DNA from 4 places in the Streptomyces sp. NPDC005878 genome. Region 1 is predicted to be linked to each of the others. Evidence: riboswitches for the same ligand, from Rfam matches in the RefSeq annotation. Region 1 holds a riboswitch; each other region holds the start of a gene.

The links. Region 1 has a riboswitch for cyclic di-AMP ahead of ABZ404_RS24505 (LysM peptidoglycan-binding domain-containing protein). Riboswitches for the same ligand answer to the same signal wherever they lie in the genome.
Region 2: linked by a shared signal. The riboswitch ahead of ABZ404_RS16470 (M23 family metallopeptidase) and the one ahead of ABZ404_RS24505 (LysM peptidoglycan-binding domain-containing protein) in region 1 are both predicted to bind cyclic di-AMP.
Region 3: linked by a shared signal. The riboswitch ahead of ABZ404_RS12250 (LysM peptidoglycan-binding domain-containing M23 family metallopeptidase) and the one ahead of ABZ404_RS24505 (LysM peptidoglycan-binding domain-containing protein) in region 1 are both predicted to bind cyclic di-AMP.
Region 4: linked by a shared signal. The riboswitch ahead of ABZ404_RS17330 (M23 family metallopeptidase) and the one ahead of ABZ404_RS24505 (LysM peptidoglycan-binding domain-containing protein) in region 1 are both predicted to bind cyclic di-AMP.

The regions. Positions count from the first base shown of each region.
Region 1 is NZ_JBEXWK010000018.1:32,029-37,428, forward strand. Features, by position in the region: gene ABZ404_RS24495 (carbohydrate-binding protein) at 1-100, shown strand, start outside; gene ABZ404_RS24500 (oxidoreductase) at 395-1,309, shown strand; cyclic di-AMP (ydaO/yuaA leader) riboswitch at 1,661-1,845, shown strand; gene ABZ404_RS24505 (LysM peptidoglycan-binding domain-containing protein) at 1,850-2,680, shown strand; gene ABZ404_RS24510 (helix-turn-helix domain-containing protein) at 2,803-3,396, shown strand; gene ABZ404_RS24515 (DUF2993 domain-containing protein) at 3,390-4,124, shown strand; gene ABZ404_RS24520 (beta-glucanase) at 4,172-4,852, opposite strand; gene ABZ404_RS24525 (cold-shock protein) at 5,242-5,400, shown strand, end outside.
Region 2 is NZ_JBEXWK010000009.1:91,410-96,809, forward strand. Features, by position in the region: gene ABZ404_RS16460 (pitrilysin family protein) at 1-562, shown strand, start outside; gene ABZ404_RS16465 (pitrilysin family protein) at 580-1,947, shown strand; cyclic di-AMP (ydaO/yuaA leader) riboswitch at 2,162-2,322, shown strand; gene ABZ404_RS16470 (M23 family metallopeptidase) at 2,336-3,106, shown strand; gene ABZ404_RS16475 (GntR family transcriptional regulator) at 3,313-3,990, shown strand; gene ABZ404_RS16480 (HPr family phosphocarrier protein) at 4,327-4,608, opposite strand; gene ABZ404_RS16485 (GNAT family N-acetyltransferase) at 4,781-5,400, shown strand, end outside.
Region 3 is NZ_JBEXWK010000006.1:1,882-7,281, reverse strand. Features, by position in the region: gene ABZ404_RS12255 (SGNH/GDSL hydrolase family protein) at 1-218, opposite strand, end outside; gene ABZ404_RS12250 (LysM peptidoglycan-binding domain-containing M23 family metallopeptidase) at 370-1,314, opposite strand; cyclic di-AMP (ydaO/yuaA leader) riboswitch at 1,319-1,513, opposite strand; gene ABZ404_RS12245 (tyrosine-protein phosphatase) at 2,072-2,887, shown strand; gene ABZ404_RS12240 (DUF6126 family protein) at 2,901-3,044, opposite strand; gene ABZ404_RS12235 (helix-turn-helix domain-containing protein) at 3,055-3,663, opposite strand; gene ABZ404_RS12230 (aspartate aminotransferase family protein) at 3,726-5,123, opposite strand; gene dxs (1-deoxy-D-xylulose-5-phosphate synthase) at 5,120-5,400, opposite strand, start outside.
Region 4 is NZ_JBEXWK010000010.1:19,953-25,352, forward strand. Features, by position in the region: gene ABZ404_RS17320 (PrsW family intramembrane metalloprotease) at 1-1,033, shown strand, start outside; gene ABZ404_RS17325 (aldo/keto reductase) at 1,049-1,993, opposite strand; gene ABZ404_RS17330 (M23 family metallopeptidase) at 2,056-3,135, opposite strand; cyclic di-AMP (ydaO/yuaA leader) riboswitch at 3,147-3,327, opposite strand; gene ABZ404_RS17335 (PP2C family protein-serine/threonine phosphatase) at 3,483-4,619, opposite strand; gene ABZ404_RS17340 (hypothetical protein) at 4,736-5,029, opposite strand; tRNA gene ABZ404_RS17345 (tRNA-Met) at 5,130-5,203, opposite strand; gene ABZ404_RS17350 (PhlD) at 5,269-5,400, opposite strand, start outside.

The sequences.
Region 1 (5,400 bases):
CGCCGGCTACGGCGGACGCGGCTACGTCTGCCTTCAGGCACACACCGCCCAGCCCGGCTGGGAGCCGCCGAACGTGCCCGCGCTGTGGCGGGCGGAGTAAACACTTCCCTTACCGCCCCATTGTGTTGGCGTGAATCCAAGGGGCAAGGAGAACGGGCAGGCGCACTTGTGCGGAATGTTGAAGGGGGAAAGCGGCGGGCTGACATCGAAAGGGGTGCCGGTGAAGGTGATATCGCGAAGAATTCTCCCCCGGCGCGCCTTTCCGCCCAGTGCGCGAGCCCGTTCGGCGCATTGAGTGCGTTGAGGCCGTGGACTGTTCACAGTCCGCGTGGGCCGCGCAGTTCTCCGAGTCGGGGCGTTCCGTTCGCGCCGGTCCTGATGACAGACTGCGATCATGACTACGGAGACGATCCACGCGGCGGCCGCAGGCACCTGGAAACTCGGTGACCTGTCGGTCAACCGCCTGGGATTCGGCGCGATGCGCCTCACCGGGAGCGCCGCATTCGACCTCGGTACGCCGAGCGACCGCGAGCGCTCCCTCGCCGTGCTGCGGCGCGCGGTCGAACTGGGCGTCAACCACATCGACACCGCGGCTTTCTACTTCTCCCGGCTCCGTTCCGCCAACGAACTCATCAACCGGGCGCTCGCGCCCTATCGGGACGATCTGGTCATCGTCACCAAGGTCGGCCCGGGGCGCGACGCGTCCGGCGCCTGGCTGCCCTGGGCCACCCCGGAACGCCTGCGCGGCCAGGTCGAGGAGAACCTGCGCCAGCTCGGCCGCGACCACCTCGACGTGGTCAACCTGCGCCTGAACGGGCCCGGTTCGCTCGCCGAGCACTTCGGCGCCCTGGCCGAGCTGCGTGAGGCCGGCCTCATCCGCCACCTGGGCATCTCCAACATCGGCCCCGAGCATCTGGCGGAGGCCCAGGCGATCGCGCCCGTGGTCTGTGTGCAGAACCGGTACGGCCTGGACAGCAGGCGGACCGGCTCCGACGAGGTGCTGCGGCTCTGCGGCGAGCAGGGCATCGCGTTCGTCCCGTTCTTCGCCATCGCGGGCGAAGGGCGCGAGAGCGGCGCCGGGCAGGCGGGCGGCGCGGAGAGCGAGGCGGTCCTCGCGGTCGCCCGCGCGCACGGTGCGACACCCGCACAGGTCCGTCTCGCCTGGACGCTCCGGCAGGGCGAACACGTGCTGGCGATCCCCGGCACGGGCAACCCGGACCACCTGGTGGAGAACGTGGCCGCGGGCGGGCTCCGGCTCACCGACGAGGAGACGGCCCTGCTGGAGACGCCGTCGGCACTGTCCGCCTAGATGTCCGAAATGGACGGCGGACGCCCTGTTTCGTTCCTATGTCGTCAATCTATTCATTGGGAATGATAAAGGGGCTTAGCTTTTCTTTTGGGCGCCGCCGACGCCCGTTCATTCTTCTGGGGAGCGCGCAGGAATCCCTCTCCAAGGCCGCGGAAGAAGTGAAGTGGGTCACTTCGGGCCCCGGCGTGCGGGCGAGGGTGATGCGCTCATTCCGTTGCGTGGAAGGCGAGTTGGGGATACGGGCAGAAGGGTGCCCGTATCCCCGGCGCCGATGGATCTTTCTCTCCGATACCGGAATGAATTCACGCTCTTGTTTCCGCCGGTCCCATTCGATTACGGTCTCGCTCAAATCCGGATGGACCGCCGAATCCTGCCGCTGTCCGGAAACCTCCCACACACGAAAAGGCAGGAGCGGGGGACCCAGGTAGTCGCCGGATCCGGAGGACGGAACGGCTCGGGGTGAAGCCGCGCGCAGCGCGGCCGGGCAGCTCTCGCCCGAACCCGACAGCTCACCTCGCAGGCGAAGGAGAGGAATTCGCCATGCCTGCAAAGGGTAAGCACCGCCGCCCCAAGTCCAGCAGCCTGACCCGGGGCATCGCCGCCGCGGGCACGGGCGGCGCCGCGCTCATCATTCCGGTGATCGGCGCGACGAGCGCGGGTGCCGCACCCTCGGCCGCCCCCCACGCCGCCGCCCCGAAAGCCGCTCCCGCCGTCGCCGCCAAGGGCGCCGTGTCCGCCAAGCCGATCGTGGCGCAGAAGCCCGGTGCGGCGAAGGCGGCCCCGACGACCTACTCCGTCGTCGCCGGGGACACCCTCTCCAAGATCGCCCACGACCTCGACGTGAGCGGCGGCTGGAAGAGGCTCTACAAGGACAACCGCCAGGCCATCGGCGGCAACCCGGCGCTGATCCACCCCGGCCTCCGGCTGGCGGTGGGCAAGAAGGCGAAGGCCGCGTCCGCCGACCGCCCCGCCACCCCGGCCCGGGCCGACCGTTCGGCGCGGACGGGTACGCCGCCGCAGCAGGCGACCGCCGCCGTGGCGAAGACGTACGGCAACGATCTGGACGGCTGGATCCGGCAGTCGCTGGACATCATGGCCCAGCACGGCATCCCCGGCTCCTACGACGGCATCTACCGCAACGTCATGCGGGAGTCGTCGGGCAACCCCTTCGCCATCAACAACTGGGACTCCAACGCCGTCGCCGGCACCCCCTCCAAGGGCCTCCTCCAGGTCATCGACCCCACCTTCCAGGCCTTCCACGTGCCCGGTACGTCGACGGACAGCTACGACCCCGTCGCCAACATCGTCGCCGCGTGCAACTACGCGGCGAAGACGTACGGCTCGATCGACAACGTCAACGGTCCGTACTGACGAAAGCCCGCCGACCGGCGGAAACCTCCCCGCCGCACACCGCCGGCAGCCGCCGGACCATCTGGTCCATCCAGGACCAGATGGTCTGTTACGGTGGCGTGACCAGGCCAGGGGAGGACCGCATGCCACGCCCGACGCGCGCCGAACTCGACGCGGAGATCGTCGAGGCCGCCGCCGCGCTCTTCACCGCCCAGGGGTACCTCGGCACCTCCGTCCAGGAGATCGCGGACCGGGTCGGCTACTCGAAGACCGGGCTGCTGCACCGCTTCCCCTCCAAGGAACGACTGCTCGCCGCGACGCTCATCGGCCCCCTCACCGAGTTCGCCGCGCTCCGGGCCACCTGGGGCGCCCTGCCGCAGGGGTCCGAACGGCAGCTGCGGGCCTCGGCCGATCTGGTCGATCTGGCGCTGCGCCACCGCTCCCGGCTCGCCCTGCTCTTCAACTCCGGGCTGCCGGTGCTGCCCGGCGTGCTCGCCGGAGTGGCGGGCCTGGGGGATCTGGGCGACCACCGCACGGAGACTCTGGCCGCCTTCGCGGACGCGGACGACATGGCGGGCACGGTCCGGGCGCAGCTGGCCGTGACCGGCCTGGTCAGCACGGTCGCCGCGCGCCAGGACCTGGCGGACGAGCTGCTGCGCGCCCCGCTCCTGAGCGCCTTCCGTGCCGCGTGCGGCATCTGCGCGCACCCCGTCCCCGAGGAGGGGGCCCCGTGCTGAAGGCGCGTGCCGCGGCGGGTCGGGCCCTGCGGGGATGGCGCAAGTACGCCGTGGCCGTCGTGGTGCCGGCGGGACTGGCCGTGGCGGGGGACCGGGCCGCGGCCGCCTGGACGGAGCACCGGACGGCCGACGCGTTCCAGAAGGCGCAGGGGCTCCCGTCCGCACCCCATGTGGAGGTGCACGGCTTCCCCGTACTGACCCAGTTGGCCGGGGGCACCCTCGACCGCGTCGACATCGAGGCCTCGGACATCCCCGCGGGCCGCGACGGCGGCAGGCTCCCGATCACCACCCTGAACGTCGAACTCGACCACCTCCGCCGCTCCTCCCACGCCTCCGAGGCGCACGCCGCCTCCGCCAGGGCCACCGCCTTCGTGTCCTACCGGGACCTGTCCCGCGCGCTCGGCATCGACATCGGCTACAGCCGGGACAGCACCAGGTCCGAGCCGCGCGTCGCGGCCACCGCCTCGCTGCCGCTCTTCGGGAGGGTCGGGGCCAGCGCGCGCGTGGAGACGGCGGGCGGCCGCACCCTGAAGCTGCGGTCCGTCAAGGCGGGCGACGACCTGCCCAAGGCGGTGCGCGGGATCGTCACCGGCATGCTGGAGCGCGAGATCGAGCTCGACGGCATCCCGGACGGCCTGGCGCTCACCTCCCTCACCACGACACCGGAAGGGCTCACCGCGACGCTCTCCGGCAAGGACGTCACCTTCCGTACGGATACGCGCGCCTGAGACACCGTCGGGCAGCTTTCAGGTGACGAGGTGTCATGAAGCCCGCGTCATACGGTGGTTGAGTGCTCCCGGTACACCCGTAGCGCGGGCACCTCGAACGACATCTCCGACACCTCGGGAGCGGGCCGCGGGTGGAAACGGCCCGCGCTGACCGAGAGGTTGACGATGAGGTGGGCGTGCCAGCGGCGCCCCACCCCCTTGTGGTCGGCGAAGACCGGCGCGCCGTTCACCCACCAGGTCACCGAGCGGGCGCCGAACTCGACCCTCAGATCGAGGAGGGCGCCGGGGGCGACCGAGGGGTCGCGGTGGGAGTGGTGGGCGTCGCGGACGTGGTTGGTCAGTTCCAGCAGGTCGGGGTTGTCGGGGTGGTACTCGAACACGTCGACCTCCTGGCCGCCGTCCCGCCAGGTCCAGATCGCCGGCCAGGCCCCCTGCTCGCGGGGCAGCCGGACGCGGGCCTCCAATACGTCACCCGCGCGCACCAGGAAGGCCTCGTCGCTGCCCTCGGTGGTCAGCAGCCCCGTGTTCCACAGCCCGTCGGCGCGGCGCCGCGCCCGGAACGTGCCGCTGCGGCTGTACTCGGCGTCGGGCACCAGATGGTCGAGCTTGTCGTCGCCGGGGTTGACGGGACCGCCGTCCGGATACGCCCAGGACCGGCCCGCGACCCACTGCGCGGGAGAGGTGAAGTCGGCCGTGAGGACAGGGGACCGGGGGGCTTCGGGAAGCACGGTCACACTCTGGCACAGGCCGGGTGCGCACCGTGGCGCCTTCCCCGCGTTGCCCCGCGTCTCCTCCCCGTACCCCGAAAGTATGCTTTACGTAAGCAAAGGCCAGGAGGGGCAGGATCGGGGCGTGTCCAGGGGGTTTTCCCCGGGGGATCAGGGATTCTGCGGCGTACGGCTGAAAACTTCGGCATTTGCTGTACGCCGCGGCCGACCCGTGCTACTGTTGATCTCAGTTGCAGTTGTGGTTCCCAAAGACTTCAAGTGCCTGGGCGGGCAATCTTCCGCCGGGCACTTTTGTATTTCCGGTGCTTTCCGGACGGGGTAATCATCGCGGCGACGCCGGGGTTCACACAGTGTGGACTCCAAGGGCAATGCCCCGAAGGAGATATGACATGGCTACTGGCACCGTGAAGTGGTTCAACTCGGAAAAGGGCTTCGGCTTCATCGAGCAGGAGGGTGGCGGCCCGGACGTGTTCGCCCACTACTCGAACATCGCCACCCAGGGCTTCCGTGAGCTTCAGGAAGGCCAGAAGGTGAACTTCGACGTCACG
Region 2 (5,400 bases), on a different contig from region 1:
GGCCGCCTACAGGCTGCCGCACGACGGCACCCGCGAGTGCGACGCGGCGGACCTGGCGCTCACCGTCCTCGGCGGCGGCGAGTCCTCCCGCCTCCATAACCGCCTGGTCCGCCGCGACCAGAGCGCGGTCGCGGCCGGATTCGGCCTGCTGCGCCTGGCCGGCGCCCCCTCGCTCGGCTGGCTGGACGTGAAGACGTCCGGCGGCGTCGACGTCCCCGACATCGAGTCGGCCGTGGACGAGGAGCTCGCCCGGTTCGCCGAAGAGGGCCCCACGGCCGAGGAGATGGAGCGCGCCCAGGCCCAGCTGGAGCGCGAGTGGCTGGACCGGCTCGGCACGGTCGCGGGCCGCGCCGACGAACTCTGCCGGTACGCGGTGCTGTTCGGCGACCCCCAGCTCGCGCTGACCGCCGTCGACCGGGTCCTCGACATCACGGCCGAGGAGGTGCGGGACGTGGCGCGGGCCACCCTGCGCCCGGACAACAGGGCGGTGCTGGTCTACGAGCCGACCACCGCAGAGGCAGACGAGGCGGCCGACGCCGACGCAGAGGGAGCAGAGCAGTGAGCGACACCGGCGTGACCATGCAGTTCCACCCCCGGCCCGCCGCCGGCACCGCGCGCCCCTGGGCCTTCCCCGCCCCCGGCCGCTCCACCCTGCCCAACGGGCTGACCGTGCTGCGCTGCGACCGCCCCGGCCAGCAGGTCGTGGCCGTCGAGATCTTCCTCGCCGCCCCGCTGGACGCCGAGCCGGCGGGCCTGGACGGCGTCGCCACGATCATGGCGCGCGCGTTCTCCGAGGGCACCGACAAGCGCTCCGCCGAGGAGTTCGCCGCCGACCTGGAGCGCTGCGGCGCCACCCTGGACGCGCACGCGGACCACCCGGGCGTGCGGGTCTCCCTGGAGGTGCCGGTCTCCCGGCTCCCCAAGGCGCTCGGGCTGCTCGCCGAGGCGCTGCGGGCCCCCGCCTTCGCCGACGCCGAGGTCGACCGCCTGGTGCGCAACCGCCTCGACGAGATCCCGCACGAGCTGGCCAACCCGGCGCGCCGCGCCGCCCAGCAGCTCTCCCGCGAGCTCTTCCCGGCCAGTGCGCGCATGTCGCGCCCGCGCCAGGGCACCGAGGAGACCGTGGCGCGGATCGACGCGGCGGCGGTACGGGCCTTCTACGAGGCGTACGTACGGCCCGCCGCGGCCACCGCCGTGGTCGTGGGCGACCTGGGCGCCACCGACCTGGACGCGGTCCTGGCGGACACCCTGGGCGCCTGGACCGGCCATCCGGCCGAGGAGCGCCCGATGCCCCCGGTCACCGCCGACGACACCGGTCGCGTGGTCATCGTCGACCGGCCCGGCGCCGTCCAGACGCAGCTCCTGATCGGCCGGATCGGCCCGGACCGCCACGACCGCGTCTGGCCGGCCCAGGTCCTCGGGACGTACTGCCTGGGCGGCACGCTCACCTCCCGCCTGGACCGTGTCCTGCGCGAGGAGAAGGGCTACACCTACGGAGTGCGCTCGTACGGCCAGGTGCTGCGCTCGGGCCCGGAGGGCACCGGCGCCGCCATGCTCGCCATCAGCGGCTCGGTGGACACGCCCAACACGGGCCCGGCCCTGGACGACCTGTGGACGGTGCTGCGCAAGCTCGCCGCCGAGGGGCTCGACGACGCCGAGCGCGAGACGGCCGTGCAGAACCTGGTGGGCGTGGCCCCGCTGAAGTACGAGACGGCCGCCGCCGTCGCCGGGACGCTGGCCGACCAGGTCGAGCAGCACCTCCCGGACGACTACCAGGCGCAGTTGTACGCGCGCCTGGCCGACACCGGCACCGTGGAGGCCACGGCGGCGGTCGTCAGCGCCTTCCCGGTGGACCGCCTGGTGACGGTCCTCGTCGGGGACGCGGCACAGATCGCGGAGCCCGTCAAGGCCCTGGGAATCGGCGAAGTCACCGTAGTGGCGGGCTGATTGGGCCGTCCGCCGAAGACGGGCGGACGGGACGGGTGAGGACCCCGGTGGCCGAGAGGCCGCCGGGGTCCCCCTGTATGTCCGTTTTGTTGGGGAGGTTGCCTGTCTGTCATGTGGCGTGCGCTACAAAATGACGCGTCTGTTTGGTGATTGAAAGATCAGCCGTCTAGCGTCAGTCCGGCTGTCCGTCACCACCCGTCGCAGCCGCGGCACCGGACAGCCATCGCCGAGTCCCCAACTGGCGCGAGCCAGGGGAGCCGGGGACCCACTCAGTCCCTGGGGTGAATCGGACGCCTCCGCCCGCGGAGGGGCCCGTAGGAGACCTTCCAGCTCCGAACCCGTCAGCTAACCCGGTAGGCGAGATGGAAGGAAAGGAACCCGCCTCTCCATGGCGTTCACCCGTGCCACCGGGAAGCACCGTCGGCCCAGCGCCGTGTCGCGCAAGAGCGCGAACATAGCGGGCATCGCCACCCTCGCCACCGCCGGAGTCGTGGGCACCCTCGCCTCCCCGGCCATGGCCGCCGACAGCTCGGCGCCCGCCGCCGCCTCGGTCGAGGACACCGGCATCACCCAGGCCATCGTGATCGGTGACTCCCTCGCCGAGCGGATCGACGCCCAGGCCGCCGCCCAGCAGCACGCCGCCGACAAGGCCCGCGCCGCCGCCGAGGCGAAGCGCAAGGCCGAGGCGAAGGCCAAGGAGGAGCGCGAGGCCAGGGAGCGCGCCGCCCGCGAGGCCGAGCGCAAGCGCCTCAACTCCTTCGTCGCCCCGATCGACGGCGGTTACGTCTCCACCGGCTACAAGACCGGCGGCTCGATCTGGTCCTCCGGCAGCCACACCGGCATCGACTTCCACGCGGGCGAGGGCACCCCGGTGCACGCGGTCGGCCTGGGCACCGTCGTCGAGGCGGGCTGGGGCGGCGCCTACGGCAACAACATCGTGATCCGGATGAACGACGGCACGTACACGCAGTACGGCCACCTCTCGTCCATCGGGGTGTACGTCGGCCAGCGCGTCGAGCCGGGCCAGCAGATCGCCCTCTCCGGCAACACCGGCAACACCACCGGCCCGCACCTCCACTTCGAGGCCCGCACCGGCGAGTCGTACGGCTCGGACATCGACCCGATCGCGTATCTGCGCTCGCACGGCGTCAACGTCTGACCCGGACGCCCCCGCATCCGAAACCGCAAGCCCCCGGCGTATCGCGCCGGGGGCTTCGGCATGCCGTCCGGCGCGCGCACCCGCCCGTGGCCAAAAGATATGCATGGCCCACGGCACGTCACCGGGAATTAACAGACGCTGGAATAGAGTCGCCGAACAGGCGTCGATCGACCGCGTTTCGCGGGGATTAAGGCGGAGGTTCGGTCATGCGCATTCCCGCGCAATCGGTATGCACGGCAATCCGCGACGACATCGTCGCGGGGCTCTTCGCACGCGGCAGCCGGCTCACCGAGGAAGTGCTCGCACGGCGGTACGGAGTCTCCCGCGTCCCGGTCCGCGAGGCGCTGCGCACGCTGGAGTCCGAGGGGTTCGTCACCACGCGCCGGCACGCCGGGGCCTGTGTCGCGGAGCCGACCGAGCAGGAGGCGGCCGATCTGCTCGAACTGCGCGCCCTGCTGGAGCCGCTGGCCGCCTCGCGCGCCGCCGCCCGGCGCACCGAGGCCCATCTGAAGGTGCTGCGCGGCCTGGTCAGGCTCGGCCAGGACCGCGTTAGGCGGGGCCAGGGCGAGGATCTGCGCTCGCTGGGCGTCTGGTTCCACGAGACGCTCGCCCAGGCCTCGGGGAGCCCCGGCCTCATCGCGCTGCTCACCCAGCTGCGGCACAAGATCACGTGGATGTACGAGGCGGGGCAGCCCGCCCTGCCCGCCGAGTGCTGGGCGGAGCACGGGGCGATCGTGGACGCGCTGGCCCGCGGGGACGCCGAGCGGGCCCGGGCGCTGACCGCCCGCCACGCCGAACGCGCGTTTTCCGCCTATCGGCTGCGGCGCCCGGCGGACGTGAGGATCCCGCAACATGCCGTAAACACCGCGAGCGTCCGTGCTTAACAAGGTCGCCGTATACAAAGGGGTGATTCGGCGGGGCGGATTCGTGCTGCCCGAAAGCGGCACGGAATGCGGGGGCGGGGCCGGCCGGTCCGCGTTACCGGGCGCATAAGCCGGAGGCGCACCCGCGGGGAAAAGGAAAGGAGCCGCGACCCGGAATTCGGGTCCGCGGCTCCGATCGTGAAGTGCGGTGACACGCGGTGCGCCGGGACGGCGGCGCGGCTCCGGGTCCCGGCCGGCCGGGCGCTGTCGGCGGGGTCGCGTCCGCCGGGCCGGGTCAGCCGGGTCGGCTCGGCCGGTGGGCCGCGTCAGCCGGACCGGTCGGACAGGTCAGCCGGGTCAGACGGTCTCGGGGAGCTCCTCAAGACCTTCCTCGACCAGCTTCGCCAGACGGTCCAGGGCCGCCTCGGCGCCCTCCGCCTCGGAAGCCAGCACGATCTCCTCGCCGCCCTGCGCGCCCAGGCCGAGCACCGCGAGCATGGAGGCGGCGTTGACCGGGTTGCCGTCGGCCTTGGCGATCGTCACGGGGACGCCGGAGGCCGTGGCGGCGCGGACGAAAAGGGAAGCGGGGCGGGCGTGCAGGCCCTCGGCCCAGCCGACATTGACGCGGCGCTCAGCCATGGTGATGCCCTTCGAGATCTCTCACGGTTGTCTAGACCAGTCTCTCATGTCATGCGCGGTGCTCGTGCCGACGTCGGTCCCGGATCCGGCGGTCCCTCGGCCCGGCGCCGTCTCCACCTTGCCCCCTACCTTGACCCGACCCAACCGGCCCCGCGACCCGTAGGCTGCCGGTATGCAGGCTCCGCAGGAGAAGACGCAGGACCCCGCGTACCCGGCCCACTGGGAGGCCGACGTCGTGCTGCGCGACGGGGGGACCGCCCGGATCAGGCCCATCACCACCGAGGACGCGGAGCGGCTCGTCTCGTTCTACGAGCAGGTCTCGGACGAGTCCAAGTACTACCGCTTCTTCGCGCCCTACCCCCGGCTCTCCGCCAAGGACGTGCACCGCTTCACCCATCACGACTACGTGGACCGGGTGGGACTCGCGGCGACGGTCGGCGGCGAGTTCATCGCGACCGTCCGCTACGACCGGATCGACGCCCAGGGCCGGCCCGCCTCGGCGCCCGCCGACGAGGCCGAGGTGGCGTTCCTGGTCCAGGACGCCCACCAGGGGCGCGGGGTCGCCTCCGCGCTCCTCGAACACATCGCGGAGGTCGCGCGCGAGCGGGGGATCAGGCGGTTCGCGGCGGAGGTGCTGCCCGCCAACAACAAGATGATCAAGGTGTTCACGGACGCCGGCTACCAGCAGAAGCGTTCCTTCGAGGACGGCTCGGTCCATCTCACGCTGGATCTGGAGCCGACCGCCGAGTCGCTGGCCGTGCAGCGTGCGCGTGAGCAGCGCGCCGAGGCCCG
Region 3 (5,400 bases), on a different contig from region 1:
TCGACGATCTGGTCGAGGAGCCTGCCGCGGACCGCGAGATTGGCGTAGCGAAAGGCCCCCTCCGGTCGCTGATCTGCCAGTAGCACGGCGAACCTGTCCGCCCAGCCGACGAACGCCCCGTCCGGGCCGGGGTCGCCGACGCCTTCCGTGAAGCTGTCGCCGATCGCCGTGTACGACCCGAACGTACCGCTGTTGAATGATCTCGAATCGTCTGCCACGGGACCATATCTTTCCCCTACCGGTGTGACCTACGCGACCGTAAGGAGGGGTTGACGGTGGGTGATATAGACCACCCGGTCAGTTTCGCCCAGCGGGAATACGCCGAATACCTCCGGCCCACCGGACAAAACCGGGGCCGGCCGGCTTCGTTTAGAGAGCCGCGCCCTGCTGCCTGAGGTAGGCGATCGGGTCGACGTCCGAGCCGTAGTCGGGCGTGGTGCGGATCTCGAAGTGCAGGTGCGGGCCGGTGACGTTGCCGGTGGCGCCGGAGAGCCCGATCTGCTGGCCCGCGGTCACGGTCTGCCCGGCCGAGACGGAGAGCTGGGAGAAGTGGGCGTACTGGGAGTACATGCCGTCGGCGTGCCGGATGACGACCTGGTTGCCGTAGGCGCCGCCCCAGCCGGCCGAGACGACCGTGCCCGGGCCGACGGCCCTGACCGTGGTGCCGGTCTCGGCCGCGAAGTCGACGCCGGTGTGGTAGCCGCTGGACCACATGGACCCGGCCATGCGGTACGGGGTGCCGATGCTCACGCTGTCGAGCGGCGCGCGGAAGCCGGTGGAGGAGCCCTGGTCCGCGGTGGTGGAGCCCTGGTCCGTGGTGGTGGAGGTGTTCGTGGCCGGGGCCGGCGAGGACGGCGCCGGGGTGCGGGGCGCGGGGGTCGACGCCTTCGTGCCGGACTCGTGCGTGGTCGTCCTGGCGGACCCGTGCGGCGCGCCGGTCTTGGCCTTGGCGCCGAGCACGAGCTTCATGCCCGGGCGGATCAGCGCCGGGTCGGCGCCGACGACCTCGCGGTTGTCCCGGTAGAGCCGCTGCCAGCTGCCGAGCCGGTGGTCCTCGGCGATCCGCGAGAGGCAGTCGCCGCTCTTGACCTTGTACGTGGTGGGGGCGGCCTGGGGCGCGGCGGCGGCGAGGGTCCCGGTGGTGCGGGCGGCCTGCTGGGGCGCGGTGGCGGGGGCGGCGGTCTGCACCGCGGCGTGCGCGCCGGTGGCGCCGAGCAGCGGGATGGCGAGTGCGGCGCCACCCGTACCGGCGGCGGCGATGCCCCGGGATATCGGGCTGGACTTGGGACGGCGGTGCTTACCCTTCGCGGGCATGGCGGATTCCTCTCCGGCGCCTGCGAGGTGAGCTGTCGGGTTCGGGCTGGAGATGCCCGGCCGGGCACCGGTCACGGTGCTTCGGCTTCACCCCGAGCCGTGCCGGAATTCCGGACGGCGCTTACCTGGGTCCCCCGCTCCTGCCACGCGTGGATGGGTGCGGATTCCGAGCGGTGGCAGGATTCGGCGGTCCACTCGGATTGCGGTGACCGTAAGCGAGCCCGGTGGGCCACGACAAGTGCCGATTTCCCTTCGGCATTCCCGGCCGGGAATTCCTACGGGAATCGCGGTCACCCTGCGTCGACCGTCATTCCCAACGGGCCCGGCCGGACGGGGGAATTCATCCGGGGCCGCCACCACGGAACGTCACGGATATGACGCTGCTCACGGGTAATCCCCCTGTGCCGAGCGGGAGATGGACAGGGGCCACCAAATCGCCCCATAAGGTCGAAAGTTCTGCCCCTCTTCACCCCTCTCCCACACCATCGCCCCACTCTGCCCGTTTTGATCCGATGCGACCGGAAAGCCGCCGGGCTCACCCGTCGCCCCCGGTCCGGAGCATCCCGAGCCCCAGTACGGCACAGGTACACACAGGCACGAACAGCGGCGCCGGCTTCGGGACAGGACATCGCGCGGGCAATGGGCGCGAAGGGGTCGCATTCCGGCCAGACGATCGAGATGATTGCCCCGGGAACCCATGTCGTATCGTCGGGACCGAGGCGGCGTGATCTTCTTTCGACCCCCATCAGGAGCCAACGTGACCCAGCAGACTCCGCAGATCCCTTCGACCGAACCCGAGCTCTCCGGCGTCCGCAACTTCCGTGACGTGGGCGGACTGCCGACCGTGCCCGGCCGGCGGCTGCGGTACGGACGGCTCTTCCGCAGCGGCCACCTCGCCCACGCGACCGCGCAGGACGCGGCCTTCCTCGCCTCGCTCGGCCTGCACACCGTCTTCGACTTCCGCAACGCGGCGGACCAGAAGCTGGAGGGCCCGGACGTGGAGCTGCCGGGGGTGCGCAACGTGAACATACCGCTGACGGACCCGGCGGACGGGGCGGAGTTCTGGAAGATGGTTCGCGACGGCGACATCAACCAGCTGCGGTCGGTGCTCTCCGACGGCCGGGGCGCCGAGCGGATGGCGCGCTCGTACCGCACGATCATCCGGCAGCGCACGGCCGAGCACAGCCGGGTGCTGCACGCGCTCGCCGAGGACAGCGTCCCGGCCCTGATGCACTGCGCGGCGGGCAAGGACCGCGCGGGCCTGTCCATCGCGGTGGCGCTGCTCGCGGTGGGCGTCGAGCGCGACGCCATCGAGGCCGACTACCTCAAGTCCAACGACCCGCACCGCCGTTACAAGATGCACCGCAGCGACAGCTCCCCCGCCGGCCTGAGCACCGAGGTCGTGGAGCTGCTCAACCCCCTCTTCGACGCCCGCGCCGGCTATCTCGACGCGGCCTTCGAGACCATCGAGGAGACCTGGGGCAGCACCGAGCGCTACCTCTCCGAAGGCCTCGGGCTCTCCCCCGAGACCCGTGAGCGGCTGCGCGAGCGGCTGGTCGAGGACGCCGTCTAACGGGCGCGCCGGGTCACTTGCCGACCGTGAACAGCAGGTAGAGGAAGGCCGCGAAGATGTGGCCCGCGATCAGATAGGCGAACAGCCGGACCACGAGACCCCGGGGGAACTTCGTCTCCCGGGTGTCGACGCCGGACCGTTCCTGGTTCTGCGACATGTCGTACCTCTCAGCCGTGCGGATGGTGCGGGTGCGGATCGGGGCTCTGGAGCAGGGTGTGGACGAACAGGAACGCGGCCCCGCCGGGCGAGACGGCGGAGATCCGGTGCGGGGTGAGCGAGTCGAAGTGCGCGCTGTCGCCGGGGTCGAGTTCGTGCGTGGCGTCGCCCAGGGTGAGCCGCAGCCGCCCGGACAGGACGTGCAGCCACTCCTCGCCCGGGTGGACGCGGACGAGCTCGCGCTGGGTGCCGTACGGGACCTCGACGCGCAGGGCCTGCATGGCGCGGCCTGGGTGCCCGGCCCGGTGGTAGGTCCAGCCGTCGGCCTCGGCGGGCTCGGCCCGGCCGCCCCGGATGACGGGCTCGCGCCCGGGCGGCATCTCGCCCAGCAGCTCCGAGACGGTCGTACCGTAGGTACGGGCGAGCGCCAGCAGCATCGGCAGCGAGGGCTGGCGGGCGCCCGTCTCCAGGCGGGAGAGGTGCGCCGGCGAGAGACCGGCCCGCGGGGCGGCGGCCTCCAGGGTGAGGCCCCGGCGGCGGCGCAGGTCGCGCAGGCGCGGGGCGACATCGGGGAGGGCGGGGCCCGCCGGCTCCCCGGCGCCTTCGGCGGGAGTGCTCATGCACTCCATTCAGTCAGCGCCTTGCCTCTGGGGCAAATTTTTTGCCCCAGAGGCAAAAAGCGCTACCGGTTGGCCACCGCCTGCTTGACCAGGGTGCGCCCGAAGTCCCACATCAGGCCACCCCCGCCGTGTGCGTCGTCCATCACGGCCGTGAACGCCTCGACGAAGCGGTCCACCTCGCGCTCGCCGATCGTCAGCGGCGGGATCAGCTTGATCACCTCCAGATGGTCCCCGGAGACCTGGGTGAGGATGCGGTGCTTCTGGAGCAGCGGCACCACGACCATCTGCGCGAACAGGCCCTTGCGGGCGGCCTGGAGCATGGTCCAGCGCCCGCGCAGCCGGATCGAGGAGGGCTTGCCGAACTCGATGCCGACCATCAGGCCGCGCCCGCGCACGTCGTGCAGCAACTCGTAGCGGTCGACCAGCGCGGCCAGTCTCGACTTCAGGAGTTCGCCGGCGGCGCGGGCGTTGGCGACGACCTCCTCGTCCTCCATCACCGCGAGCACCGCGAGGCCCGCCGCCATCGCCTGGGCGTTGGAGCCGAAGCTCGCGGAGTGGACCAGGACCCGGTCCATCGACGAGTAGACCTTCTTGAAGATCCACTCCTTGCCGAGGGTCGCCCCGACGGGCACGTACCCGCCGGAGAGCGCCTTGGCGACACAGACCAGGTCCGGCTCGACGCCCTGCTCGTGCTGGTAGGCGTAGAAGTCGCCGGTCCGGCCGAGACCGGTCTGCACCTCGTCCGCGATCAGCAGCGCCCTGTGCCGGTGCAGCAGCTCCTGCGCGGCGAGCAGATAGCCGGGCGGCGCCTCGTGGACGCCCTTGCCCTGGATCGGCTCGACGATCAGCGCGGCCACGTCCCCGCGCTTCAGCTCCCGCTCCAGGGCCGCGAGATCGCCGAGGGGGACGGCCGTGTCGGGCAGCAGCGGGGCGAAGCCGTCGCGGAAGCCGGACTCGCCGTTGACGGAGAGGGAGCCGGTGGTCAGCCCGTGGAAGGCGTGGGAGCAGTACAGGACCCTGGGCCTGCCGGTGGCGTACCGGGCGAACTTCAGGGCGGTCTCCACCGCCTCCGTACCGCTGTTGCCGAAGAACACCCGGTCCAGGTGCGGGCTGTGGGCGAGCAGCTTCTCGGCGAGCAGGCCGGGCAGCGGCTGGCAGTCGAAGCGGGTGAGGTCGGCGAGCGAGGCGTCGAGGACGTCGTGCAGCGCCTTGCGCACCACGGGGTGGTGGCGGCCCAGGCCCATCACCCCGAACCCGGCGAGCATGTCCAGGTAGTCCTGGCCTTCCGTGTCCCAGAAGTACGCGCCCTCGGCCCGCTCGTAGACCTTGTCGAAGCCGATGGTGTGCAGCATGCGCGGCAGCTGGTGGTTGAGGTACTTCGTGTGCAGCTCGTAGCGCTCCCCGCCGCGTTCGGCGAGGAGCCGGGCCAGGTCGAAGCCCTTGGGTCCGCCGTCGGTCATCCGTCGTGTCCCTTCTCGGCCGCCGCTGCGGCGTCCTGGCGCGCCGCGAGGGCGGCGCTGATCCGTCCCGCGATCTCCACCGGGGTGAGCCCGATGTCGGCGAGGACCTCGGCGCGCTTGGCGTGCGCGAGGAACTGCTCGGGGATGCCGAAGGTGCGCAGCGGGGTGTCCACCCCGGCGTCCCGCAGCGCCTGCCCGACCGCCCAGCCGACGCCCCCGGTACGGCAGTTGTCCTCCACGACCGCGACCAGCGCGTGCCGCTCGGCCAGCGGCGCGA
Region 4 (5,400 bases), on a different contig from region 1:
CGCGACCGCCGATCCGTCCTCCGCCGACCACCTGGGCGCGACCGTGATCGCGCCGGTCGTCGAGGAGAGCGCCAAGGCGGCCGCCGTGCTGCTGCTGTTCCTGTTCCGCAGACGGGACTTCAAGGGGATAGTCGACGGCGTCGTCGTGGCGGGCTTCACCGCGACCGGCTTCGCCTTCACCGAGAACATCCTGTACCTCGGCAACGCCTTCGGTGAGGACCAGGTCAGCCACACCGCCGGGCTCTCCTCGACGACCGCGGCGACGTTCTTCGTCCGGGTCGTGATGTCGCCGTTCGCGCACCCGCTGTTCACGGTCTGCACCGGCATAGGCTTCGGGGCCGCGGCGCTCGCGGCCCCGGGCCGCCGCCGGCGCCGGATCGGCTGGCCGGTGCTCGGCCTGCTGTCCGCGATGGGGATGCACGCGCTGTGGAACGGCTCGTCGTCGTTCGGGACGTACGGCTTCTACCTGGTCTACGCCGCGTTCATGGTGCCGGTGTTCGGGCTGCTCACCTGGCTCGCGGTCTGGAGCCGCCAGCGGGAGCTGCGCACCGTCGCGGCGGAGCTGCCCGCCTACGCGGCGGCGGGCTGGCTCGGCCCGGCCGAACCGCTCGCGCTCTCCTCGATGCGGGCCCGCTCGATGGCCCGCGACTTCGCCCACCGCACCTTCGGGGGGAAGCGGGCGGCGCGGACGGTCGCGGAGTACGAGGCGTTCGCGACGGCCCTGGCGTTCCTGCGCCGCCGGGCCCGCCGCTCCGAGGCCGGCCCGGACTTCACCGCCCGCGAGCAGGAGCTGCTGCACCACCTGTGGGCGCGCCGGGAGGTGGCAGGCCCCGCTCTGCTGTACGCGGCGGGCGCGGCGGGCCGCATCTGGATCCCGTCCCAGCCCTACCCGTACGGCCACCAGACCCCGTACGGAACCCAGACCCCGTACGGCCACCAGCCCCCGTACGGCTACGGCCAGGGCGCGTACGGGAACCACGCCCCGTACGGCTACGGCCCGGCCGCCTCCCCGTACGACCCCTACCGGCGCTGAGAGCCTGTCCCCGGTCTACGCCGAGGCGGCCTTCAGCTCGCTCAGCTCCGCGTCCGTGAGCTCCAGGTCCGCGACCGCGAGGAGCGCGGGCAGCTGCTCGACGGTCCGGGCCGAGGCGATCGGGGCGACCACGGTCGGCTGCGCGGCGAGCCAGGCGAGGGCCACGCTCGCGGGCTCGACACCGTGCGCCAGCGCGACGCGGTCGAGCGCGGCGAGCACCTTCACGCCCCGCTCGGTGCCCAGGTACCGGCCGGCGCTGCCGGCCCGCGCGCTGTCGACGTCCTGGCCGGGGCGGTACTTGCCGCTGAGGAAGCCGGAGGCGAGCGCCGAGTAGGGCACGGCGGCCAGACCCGAGCGGCCGGCGGTGTCCTGGAGGGTGCCCTCGTAGGTGTCGCGCGAGACCAGGTTGTAGTGCGGCTGGAGCGCGACGTACTTGGCCAGGCCCTCGCGGTCGGAGAAGTCCAGGGAGTCCTGGAGCCGCTCCGGGGAGATGTTGGAGGCGGCCACCGCACGCACCGTGCCGTCCTTGACCAGCTGGTCGAGGGCGGTGACGATCTCCTCGACGGGGACGGACTCGTCGTCGAAGTGCGTGTAGTACAGGTCGATGTAGTCGGTGCCGAGACGGCGCAGCGACTCCTCGGCGGCGGCCTTGATGGTGGGGGCCGCGAGCCCCTTGAACGAGGCGTGCGCGCCGCCCTTGGTGGCGATCACGACGTCCTCGCGGTTGCCGCGCGCCGCCAGCCACCTGCCGATGATCCGCTCGGACTCGCCGCCCTCGTTGCCCGGGGCCCAGGCCGAGTAGACGTCGGCGGTGTCCACGAAGTTGCCGCCCGCCTCCGTGTACGCGTCGAGCACCGCGAAGGAGGCGGCCTCGTCGGCGGTCCAGCCGAAGACGTTGCCGCCCAGGGCGAGCGGGAAGACGGACAGGTCGGAAGAGCCCAGGGGGCGCAGCGTGGTCATGGGGGGTGAACGGGCCGACGGGGCACGCCTATTCCGCGCCCCCGCCCGCCGGGCAGGCCCCCCTACGGGTTGAGGCCCTTCGACTGGAGCCACGCCATCGGGTCGACTCCCGTGCCGCCCGGGGTGTGCACCTCCAGGTGCAGATGCGGGCCCGTCACGTTACCGGTGGCACCGACGCGGCCGATCGTCTCGCCCGTCGACACCTTCTGCCCGGCGCCGACCGCGATGGAGGACTGGTGGCAGTACCAGAGCTCCGAGCCGTCCTCCAGCTCGATCACCGTGCGGTAGCCGTACGAGCCGGACCAGCCCGCCGACTTGACCGTCCCGCCGTGGACCGCCTTGAGCGGGGTGCCGGTGGGCGCGGCGAAGTCGAGGCCGGTGTGGTGGCCGGAGGACCACATCGAACCGGCTTGGCCGAAGGTGGAGGTGATCGTGTACGAGGCGACCGGGAGCGAGTAGCTCTTGGCCAGCTCGGCCAGCCGCTCCTCCTCGGCCTTCTTCGCGGCGGCCTCCTCGGCGGCCTTCTTCTCGGCGGCCGCCTTCTGCTGGGCGGCGCTCTGCGCGGCCTTCGCCTCGGCCGCCGCCTGCTGGGCCGCGGCCTTCTCGGCGGACGCCTTCGCCTCGGCCTCGGCGCTGCTGCGCTGCTGCTCGGCCTGCTGGAGGATGCGGGCGCGCAGGGCCTCGCCCGCGCCGGTGGCGCCCTGTTCGGCCGCGGCCCGGGAGACGCCCGCCATGGTGAGGGGGGCGCTCGCGACGGCTCTGTCGGCCGCGGCCACGGGGGACGCGTCGGGCTTGTCGTCGCCCGCGATGCCGGTGATGAGCGCGCCCACGCCCGGCAGGGACTTCACATCGGGGAGATTGTCCGCGACGGAGTCGGGCAGGGATATGGAGACCGGCGGTTTGGTCTGCGCACTGGCCATGCCGCCCGCGCCGACGGCCGCGATGACGCCGACGCCGAGGACGGTGGAGCTGCGGGCGAGCCCGCCGCGCTGCTTGATCACGCGGTGCCGGCCGCGTACCGAGGAGACGGATTCCTCCGTGGGGTTCCACTCCTCCCACACCTCGGTGCCGCTGGGCGCGGGCCCGTACGGGGCGACGGGGGGAAGCGGCGGGGTGCCGAGGGCAGGCTCGTTGGACGCCACGGGGGCGCACTCCTTTCCTTCCTTCTCGCCTACCGGGTCAGCGGTGGGGGTTCCCCCTGCTCCTTGAGAGCTCGGGGGAGGGATCGGAGCAGGAAGGTCTCCTACGGGCACTTTTCGACGGTGCGAAGGTGCTCGATTCACCCCAAGGTGGTGGTTCCCCGGTTCCCTTGCGGAATTCGGCGCGTGCGCACGGTGCCGCCTCTACGACGGCTGGGACGACCGCGCTGCGTTATCGAACGTTAATAGACAGGCGGACCGGATTCCAAGCCGTTCCCCGTAATCCCCGGCGCCAGCGACTGATGGTCCGTCAAACCACGTGCGCTGGGGCGTCGTTCGGGCACGGACCGTCACGGAACCACCGGCACCGTCCGCCGCCGCGCCCCGGGCCGCCGCACCGCCAGCAGCGCCATGTCGTCGTTCGCGCCGCCGCCCGTATGCCTGCGCACATCGTCGACGAGCGCGTCCAGGAGCTGGTCCGGCCCCGGGAAGATCCGGCCGCGCAGCCGTTCGTGCGGGTCGTAGAAGACCCCGGGCGGCCGGGCCGAACGCGCCTCGGAGAGGCCGTCGGTGTAGAGGAGCAGCGTCGCCCCGAGCGGGAAGGGGTACGTGTCCGCCCGGTCCGGCCACACCCCGAGCTCCGCCATCCCCAGCGGCAGCGCGGGATCGGAGGGGGTGAGCGCGTCCAGCGCCCCGTCGGCGTGGAGCAGCAGCGGTTCGGGGTGGCCCCGGTTCACCAGGCGTACGGCCGTGGCGTCGCGCGGGATCTCGGCGAGCACGGCCGTGGTGAACCCCTCGAACGCGTCCAGGCCGTCGCGCCGGGTGCCCTCCCGGGCCAGCGCGCGCTCAAGGCGTCCGGCCACCGCCTCCAGCGTCTGCTCCTGCTCGGCCGCCTCCCGGAACGCCCCGATCACCACGGCCACCGCCTCGACCGCCTCAAGGCCCTTGCCCCGGACGTCCCCGACGACCAGGCGCACCCCGTACGGCGTGTCCTGGACGGCGAAGAGGTCCCCGCCGATGAACGCGCCGGCCTGCGCCGCCTCGTACCGCGCGGCCACCTGGAGGCCGCCGATCCGCTCGGCGGGCGTGGGCAGGACGGCGCGCTGGGCGGTCTCCGCGATGACCCGCGCCGAGGCCAGACGTTCGCCGCTGCGGCGCAGCATGCGGTTGGTGAGCAGGGCCAGCGCGCCGACGGTGGTGACGGTGAACAGCTCGCTGACCGCCTCCCCGGTGCTGGGGACGTCGTGGAGGTACTCGGTGAGGAGCACCGCCCCGACCGCCGAGGCGCCCGCGGCGGCGGTGCCCGCGGGGCCGAAGAAGGGGGCCGCGGTCAGCGGGACCGCGGCGAACAGGGCCGCCGCGGTGAGGTCGGGCGGTGTCGCCACGTCGAGGACGACCCCGGCGACCAACAGCAGCGCGGGCAGGGCGCGCACCAGGGCCGGACGCCGGGAGCCCTCCCGGCCGCCGCCGTCCGTTCGCTGCCGCACCTGTGCTCTCCCGCCCGTCCGCGGGGCCGCCGCCGTTCCCGGCGCCCCACTCAGGGTGCCGGGCCGGGCCGCCCGCCGCGAACGCTCCTCGGCCAACCGGGTGCGCCCGGGGCCCCTCAGTGCCGTTCGGCGCCGGTCGCGATCAGCCGCGCCCGGCATCTGCGGGGCCCGGCCCGGCCGTGGACGCAGGTCCCCCGGGCGTGGCGGCGGGCCGCCGGGCCGCCGTGGACGGTGGGGACGCCGCCCTTGGCGTGCGAGGGCGCGGAGATCCAGGGCGAGGCGGGCGACAGGGGCAGCGACAGCGGCAGGGAGAGGCACATCAGGAGCGCGCACAGGGCGAGGAACAGCGGCACCGCGGGCGCCTTGCGCCGCGTCGCCGCCCACAGCGGTCCGTCCATGTGCTCGCGCATGGCAATCGGGAGACTACTGTACGTACACGCGCCCGCGCGGGCCGTCGGGGAAATGCCGAAGGCCCGGCACATTCGCATGTGCCGGGCCTTCGGTCTTCAGTAGCGGGGACAGGATTTGAACCTGCGACCTCTGGGTTATGAGCCCAGCGAGCTACCGAGCTGCTCCACCCCGCGTCGGTAAACACAACTGTACGGCATCCCGGACGGTGCTCCGTACCGCTTTACGGACGGCTCCGCGCTCACGCCGACCAGTGCCCCCGCGAGGCGGCCAGCACGAAGCCCGGGCCGAAGCCGATGATGAGGCCGGACTGCCGGTCGCCGGGGGCCTGCGCGAAGGTGCGGGCCAGCACGTCGAGGACGGCCGAGCCGCC